2 regions of the Alterirhizorhabdus profundi genome follow, and region 1 is predicted to be linked to the other one. Evidence: riboswitches for the same ligand, from Rfam matches in the RefSeq annotation. Region 1 holds a riboswitch; the other holds the start of a gene.
The links. Region 1 has a riboswitch for cobalamin ahead of GNT64_RS03305 (TonB-dependent receptor). Riboswitches for the same ligand answer to the same signal wherever they lie in the genome.

Region 1 (3,962 bases):
CCGCCTGCGGGAACAGGCCGCGCAGGCGGCGGATCAGCGGCACCGGCAGCCGCCCGCCGCTGTTCGTCAGCCGCCGCAGCCGCGCCGCCGTCTCGGCCGGCCAGGCACCCTCGGCAAGCTGCACCCACAGCGGCGGCACGCCCGCCAAAGTGGTGATCGCGTGCCGATCGACGGCGCGGATCACGTCCCGCGCGGTCAGATAGTCGAGCGGCACCGCGCAGCCGCCGGCCGCCCAGGCGGAGAGCAACTGGTTCTGGCCATAGTCGAAGCTCAGCGGCAGCACGCACAGCGTGCGGTCGTCGGGCGCGAGCGCCAGATAATGGGCGACCGCGATCGCGCCGAGCCACAGGTTCGCGTGGCTCAGCACCACCCCCTTCGGCCGGCCGGTGGAACCGGACGTGTAGAGGATCGCGGCGATCGCGTCGGCCGCAGCGGCGGATGGCGGCAGCGGATCGCCGCCGCCCGGCGGGTCGAGCAGGTCGGCCGTGTCCTCCTCGATCAGCAGGGCGGTGCCGGCCGGCCGATCGCCCGCCTCCAGCGTGGTCGCGCGGCCGGCGCCGGCGATCAGCAGCGCCGCGCCGCTATCGGCCAGGATATGCGCGACCTGCGCCCGCTTCAGCAGCGGGTTGACCGGCACGTGGACGAGACCCGCGCGTGCGCAGGCGAGCGGCAGGACGCAGGCGAGCCGCGTCTTGTTGAGCCACGAGGCGACGCGGTCGCCCGACGCCAGCCTGCGCCCCAGCAGCCCCGCCGCCACCGTGCCGACGGCGCGATCCAGCCCGGCATGATCGAGGATGCCGGTCCGGTCGACCAGCGCCGGCGCATCGCGTGCGCCGCGCAGCGCCAGATGATCGAGCGGGCGCGGCGCGGGATCGGCCGGCACGCGGCCGGCGGCCGGGCGCTCGGCTGGCCAGGATGACTGGTCGGGATCGGGCACGCGTCGTCGTCTCCTCATCGGCACCGATAGCCTCTTGCCCGACAAGGTGGAACCGCCCGGTAAACGGCCGGCGTGGCCCGGCTTGTCGATCCGCCGCCGAGTCGCTAGGTCCGCACGTCTTGGGCGGGGGCGAAGAGGATCGGGCATGGCGACACGGGGCGACGCGGCGGCGGTTGAGGCGGCGGTCCGCGCGGTGCTGCGCGACGTGCTGGGGCTCGGCGCCCGCGCCGATGCTTTGACCGCGACGACGCCGCTGTTCGGCTCGCTGCCCGAGCTCGATTCGATGGCGGTCGCCGGCCTGCTGACCGAGCTGGAGGATCGCCTGGGCATCGTGATCGAGGATGACGAGGTGGACGGCGAGCTGCTGGAGAGCTTCGGCAGCCTCGTCCGCTTCGCGCAGGCGAAGGCGCTTTCCTAGCCGCCGGTCCACCCAGAGCAAGCGTGGCCGGGCGCGGCGCGGGTGCGTCCAGGCACCGCCCTCATCGCGGCGCGATGAGGGATTGGCCTGACGGGCAAAGCTCTCTATGAGCTCCGGTCGAGCCCGGCGGCCTCCGCCGGGTTCAAGATCGCGCTGGTGTCCGAAAGGACTTAAAACGGGAATTCGGTGTGGACGGGGCGACCCGCCCGAATCCGAAGCTGTCCCTGCAACTGTGAGCGGTGAGTGAGGTGCACATCGTCCGCCATCCCGATGGATGACGGACAGTCACTGGGTCGGACGCTAAGTCATGCGAGACCCGGGAAGGCCGTGAACCGAGCGACGACCCGCGAGCCAGGAGACCTGCCAGCGCACCGGTCGCTCTTTGCCGTGGTCCAGGGAATGGCCAAGGCACGGTCTCTCTCCGTCTGAGCGACGAACCATGCGGCTGGGGCCGCACGGTCACGCGACAGCGGGCGACACGCGCCCGTCCGTCGTCGCGTGCCGACCGTTCGTTCGTGCGCCGGCCATCGCCGGCACAATACGATGACGGCAGGCCCCGCCCGAGATGTCGCTCAGGCGCGCAGGGCTGTTCGATGATCAGGATTTTCGTTTCCCTCACCGCACTTCTGGCGGCAACGCCGGCGTTTGCTCAATCGGCCGCCGCCACGGGCGATACCGGCGCGGCCGACGACACGATCGTCGTGACCGCGTCGCGATCCGGCGACGCCGTTCCCGCCAACCTCATCGGATCGTCCGTCACGGTCCTCGACAGCCAGGCGCTGGAGAGCCGGCAGACCCGCATTCTGTCGGACATCCTGCGCGACGTGCCGGGCGTGGCGGTCAACCGCACCGGCGCGGTCGGCGGCCTCACCCAGATCCGCATCCGCGGCTCTGAGGGCAATCACGTCCTCGTCTTCATCGACGGCATCAAGGCCAGCGATCCCTATTATGGCGAATATGACTTCGGGAACCTGATCGCCGACGAGAATGCCCGCGTCGAGGTGCTGCGCGGGCAGCAGAGCTCGCTCTACGGCTCCGACGCGATCGGCGGCGTCATCACCTACACCACCCTGTCGGGGCGCGAGGCGCCCGGCATCACCGCGCGGGCGGAAGGCGGCTCCTTCGGCACCTTCTCGACGGCAGGCCGGGTTGCCGGAACGGTCGGCGACGATCTCGACTATGCCGTGTCCGGCACCTATCTGACGACCGATGGCTACGCCACCGCACCGGCCGGAAGCCGCGACCTGGGTTCCGACAATCTCGGAACATCGGCCAAGCTGAACTGGTCGCCGGCGCCCAACCTCAAGATCACCGCCGTCGCCCGCTACAGCTACACGAAAGCCGATCTCAACGACCAGGGCATCGACGCGTCCTCGCCGCGGGTGCTCGGCTATCCGGTGCAGACGGTGATCGACACGCCGGGCTCCGACTACCGCAACAAGGCGCTCTACGGGCTGGTGCGCGCCGAACTCAACCTGTTCGACGATGCCCTCACGACGGCGTTGTCGGGCCAGATCACCGATGCCAACCGCGACGCCTACGACGCGTCCGGCTACAGCTATGGCGATCGCGGGCGCCGCTATCGCGGCTCTTTCGAGAATACGGTGCGCTTCGGCAGCGAGCGGGTGAGGAACCGCTTCACCTTCGCGGTGGACGCCGAACGCGAGGAATCGCGCAACATCGATCCGAGCGGCTTCGCCTTCACCGGCACCAACCGCATCGATACGATCGGCTTCGTCGCCCAATATGATGTGACGGTCGACGATCGCCTCGCGCTCGGCGCATCGGCGCGGATCGACGACAATGACCGGTTCGGCGACGCGACCACGGTTCGCGTCAACGGAAGCTACCTGTTCGACACCGGCACGCGGGTCCACGCCGCCTATGGCAACGGCGTGAAGGCGCCGACGATGGGCGAGCTGTTCGGCTATTCCACCGGCCAGTATATCGGCAACCCCGCCCTAAGCCCGGAGCGGTCGCGCGGCTGGGAGGCCGGCGTCGAGCAGTCGCTGCTGGATGGCGGCCTGCGGTTCGGCGCGACCTATTTCCGCAGCCGCTTCTTCGATCAGATCCAGACGGTCGGGACGGTCGCGAACGGGCAGTTCATCTCGACCAGCATCAACAACGACGTGGTCGCCAGGCAGCGAGGGGTAGAGGCGTATGCCAACGCGCGGATCGGCGACTGGCGGGTCGACGCCAGCTACACCTACCTCAAGGCTCCGCAGGTCGTCGCGGCGCTCGTCGCGCCCGCGCCGGCGGGCGGCGGCTTCCAGGCCGCCGTTCCGGTCGAGACGCAGGCCGTGCGGCGTCCGAGGAGCATAGCCAGCTTCAACCTGAGCTACGCGCCTGAAGCCACGCCGTTCACCGCGACGCTGACGGTGCGGTACAATGGCAGGCAGCGCGACTATGCGTTCAACTCGAGATTTCAGCGCCTGCTGGTCGACCTGAGAGCTTTCACCCTGGTGAACCTCAACGCGACGTACGACATCAGCCGGACCCTCCAGCTGTTCGGTCGGGTGGAGAACCTGTTCGACAGGGATTATCAGGAGGTCTTCACCTTCGCAACGCCGGGCCGCGCGGCCTATGGCGGCGTGCGCGTCCGCCTCT
Region 2 (3,962 bases), 470 kb from region 1:
GACGAAGCGCACGCCGGCCTCGTAGCCGCGCGACGTCTCCGGCGTCAGGTTCGGGTTGCCGACGAAGCTGCCGGGGAAGAAGCCGTACAGATCGAAGAAGGTCGGCTGGGCGGTGCCCTCGCCGTAGGTGCCGACGAGCGACAGCCCGTCCGCCACCGTCAGGATGGCGCTGGCGCGCACCGTCGTCTGGTTGGCGAAGCGGTTATAGTCGTCGTGCCGCACGGCGACGTCGGTGGCGAGGAGCCGGCCCCAGGCGGCGCGCCACTCCCCGACATAGGCGGTGCGGCCGCGCGTGCGGCGCTGGTCGGTCGCGCCGAAATACTGGTCGTCGGAGGCGCGGAACGTTTCGTCCTCGCGCTCCACCGCGGCGATCAGCGTGTGGGCGGTGGTGCCGATGTCGAGCCGGTGGACGAGCTGGCCGCCGACGCGGAAGCGATCGCCGCGCGTGCGGTTCAGCGGCGTGTCGCCGTTGCGGTTGCGGTTCTCGCTGCTCAGGTACATGCCGTCCGCCGTGACGCTCCACGGCGCATCGGGGCCGAGGCCCAGCGTGGCCCAGCCGCGCACGGCGCCCGTCTCGGTGCGGGCGGCGTCGGCGGTGTCGGCGCGCTGGAAGGTGACGGGATCGGTCCCGTCGAACTGGTTGTCATGCTCGATATAGCGGCCGACGATGCCGATCTCGCCGTCGCCGCCGGCGGGGCGGGCGACCGCCTTGACGCTGGCCGTCTTCGTCTCGAACCCGTCGCGATCGCCCCGGCCGCCGCCGAGCGCGTCGATGCCGTCGCCCTTCAGCCACGATGCGGTGGCGGAGACCCCGGCGCTCTCGCCGCCGGTGACGAGGCTGGCGGCGCCGCGGCGGAAATCGCGGCTGCCATATTCGCCGGTGGCGGTGGCGCGCAGGGTGCCGAGCGGATCGGGCGTCTCCATCGCGATCACGCCGCCGAGCGCCTCCGAGCCCCACAGCGCCGACTGCGGGCCGCGCACCACCTCGATGCGGCCGAGGCCGTCGGCGGAGAAGGTCTCGAAGCGGGCCTCGTTGCCGGCGGCGGGATCGTTGAAGGCAATGCCGTCGATGAACACCAGCGTGTGGTTCGCCTCGGCGCCGCGGATGCGGACCTGCGTCTGCGCGCCGGGCGAGCCGGTGGTGGCGACCGACACGCCCGGCGCGAGGCGCAGCAGATCGAGCGCGTAGGGGCTGCCCAGCGCCTCGATCCGCGCCTGATCGATCACGGTGACGGTGGCCGGCGCCTCCGCCTGGGTGACGGGCACCAGCGCGGCGCTGACGACGATGTCGGGCGCAGTGGTTGACGCGGCGGGCGCGGCCGCGGCTGCGGCCAGGATGAAGGCGATGGTCATGAAATCCCCCTTGACGACTGCACCTGTCGTCTCGGAGGATCGGGGCGGATCCGGCCCGCACCTTTCCACGCGCTTGCGGCTGGACCCGGCCGGGCGCGGACGACGGCGAAGGCAGGTTCCAGACTCCCCGCCCCGATCGGGCGGATCACTGTTGCGGGCACAGCGCCGGATCTTCCCCGGCTTCCCTTTTCACCGCCCCCGGGCCTTGCTGGCCGGGCGGCACCTTCGCTGGCCGCGCCGCTAGAGGCTGGCGGGCCTGCTTGTCAAGCAGGCGGCTTGCCTGTAGAGGCGCGCCTTCGCATCCGGGCTGGTCGGAAACCAGCCCTCAGCCGGAGGCCTTTTCGTGAAGAAGAACATCCACCCCGACTATCACATGGTCAACATCCAGATGACCGACGGCACCGTGTTCCAGACCCGCACCGTGTGGGGCAAGGAAGGCGACACGCTGCAGCTGGACATCGACCCAACCGTGCATCCGGCGTGGACCGGCGGCAAGGGCACGATGCTGGACGCCGGCGGCCAGGTGGCCCGCTTCAACAAGCGTTTCGGCGGCCTCACGCTCGGCAAGAAGTAAGCGCGGCGGCGCCCCTTGCCGGGGCGCCACCCTCAGCGGCGCAGCGCCTGCACCATGCCGGCGGCGATCGAAAGCGCGATCTCGGCCGGGCCGAGCGCGCCGATGGCGATGCCGGCAGGCCCGTCTATGCGCCCCAAGGCCGCCTCGTCGAAGCCGGCGGCGGCCAGCCGCTCCAGCCGCTTGGCGTGGCTGCGCCTGGAGCCGAGCGCCGCGATGTAGCCGGCGGGCGATCGCAGCGCCGCGACCAGCGCCGGATCGTCTATCTTCGGATCGTGGCTGAGCGTGACCACCGCCGTCGCTGCGTCGGGGCGGAGGGCGGCGACCGCCTCGTCCGGCCAGCGCCCGTCAAGCGGGACGCCGGGGAAACGCTCCTCGGTGCGGAAGCGGTCGCGCGGATCGATGATGGTCGCGGCGACATCCAGCCCGCGGGCGAAGCCGGCGAGCGGCAGGGCGATCTGCACCGCCCCCACGATCAGCAGGCGGCGCGGCGGCAGATAGGCGTTGACGAAGCGGTCCGCGCCCGCCGCATCGCCCTCCCGGCTGGTGCCGCCGGCCAGATCGGTGGTGATGGCGAGCGGGGTGCCGGCCGCCCGCGCGGCGGCGATGCGATCGAACAGCGCCGGGGCGAAGCCCGCCTCGCTCACCGGCTGCACGATCACCGCGATCTCGCCGCCGCAGGGCAGGCTCACCGACCAGGCGGTCTCCTCGGCCACGTCGAAGGTCAGCCGGCGCAGCCGCCCGTCGGCGATCGTCTCGGCGGCGGCGGCCAGCACCTCGCCCTCCACGCAGCCGCCGGAGACCGACCCCTCGAAACGGCCGTCCGCCGCCACCAGCATGTGGCTGCCGCGCGGGCGCGGGGCCGAACCCCAGGTGGAGGCGACGGTGGCCAGCGCCATGGGCATCGGTGCCCAGGCGCGGGCGGCGGCGACGAGCCGGTCGAGCTCGCCGGTCATTTCAGGGGTGTGTTCAGGGTTCGTCATCATGGCCTTGTCCGTCGCGATCGTCGCCTCGCCCGCCGCCGAACGCGCGAACGAGGCATAGGGACAGTTGGGGTCTGCGCCACGCTTCCGCCACTGTTGCCTCCTAGCGGCGGAATACCATGTCCGGAGTGTTGCTGATGAACGGGAATGAGGACGATGTCGCCTCGCTGGCGACGGTGGTGGTGCGGGCCGCCGATCTCGGCATCAAGGCGGGCGAGATCGCGACCGCCTCCGGTTTCGTCATCGCCGCGCGCCTCAGCCTGATCGGTGCCGCCTTCACCAACCCGCTGGATGCGAACTATCGCGAGATGGGCCGGATGATGCCGGAGAAGCTGTTCGCCCTCTCTTACTCCGGCATCGCCCTGATCGAGCAGATGGGCGCCTTCCAGCGCGATCTGGCGGCGCAGGCGATGGACATCGTCCACCTGATGATGGGCGGCGTGCCCAGCGCCGCGCGGCTGCGCGGGATGGCGGAGGATGCCGGGCGGCGTGGATCGCGCGCGATGATGTGGCCGGTGCTGACGGGCGAGGCGACGATGACGCCGGTGCATCGCACCGTCACCTCCAACGCGCGACGGCTGCGCAACGCGCGCCGTGCCGCCTGACCTCAGGCGGGATAGGACGCGCCTGCGAAATAGAGCCCGTCCGGCGGCGCGTTGAGCCCCAGCGCGGCGCGATCGCGGGCATCGCGCGCGGCGACCAGATCCTTAGCCGACCAGCGCCCGCGCCCAACGAGGACGAGGCAGCCGACCATCGAGCGCACCTGATGGTGCAAGAAGGAGCGGGCGGCGGCGTGGACCGCGATGCCGTCTCCGTCCCGGACCACGTCCAGCCGGTCGAGCGATTTCAGCGGACTGGCCGACTGACAGTGGACCGACCGGAAGGTGGTGAAATCATGCGTGCCGGTAAGCGCCTGCGCCGCCGCGTGCATGGCCGCGGCATCGAGCGGGGCGGCCACCTGCCACGCTTTGCCCGCCAGCAGCGCCAGCGGCGCCCGCCGGTTGACGATGCGGTACACGTAGCGCCGGCCGGTGCAGGAGAAGCGGGCGTGCCAG

Region 2: it holds a riboswitch for cobalamin, as region 1 does, so the genes downstream of both, GNT64_RS05575 (TonB-dependent receptor plug domain-containing protein) here and GNT64_RS03305 (TonB-dependent receptor) in region 1, are expected to answer to the same signal.

Annotation. Positions count from the first base shown of each region.
Region 1 is NZ_CP046535.1:720,434-724,395, reverse strand. Features, by position in the region: gene GNT64_RS03315 (acyl-CoA ligase (AMP-forming), exosortase A system-associated) at 1-955, opposite strand, end outside; gene GNT64_RS03310 (acyl carrier protein) at 1,083-1,355, shown strand; cobalamin riboswitch at 1,493-1,737, shown strand; gene GNT64_RS03305 (TonB-dependent receptor) at 1,949-3,962, shown strand, end outside.
Region 2 is NZ_CP046535.1:1,185,946-1,189,907, forward strand. Features, by position in the region: gene GNT64_RS05575 (TonB-dependent receptor plug domain-containing protein) at 1-1,353, opposite strand, end outside; cobalamin riboswitch at 1,447-1,595, opposite strand; gene rpmE (50S ribosomal protein L31) at 1,697-1,927, shown strand; gene GNT64_RS05585 (XdhC family protein) at 1,960-2,880, opposite strand; gene GNT64_RS05590 (hypothetical protein) at 3,045-3,512, shown strand; partial or broken gene truA (tRNA pseudouridine(38-40) synthase TruA) at 3,495-3,962, opposite strand, start outside.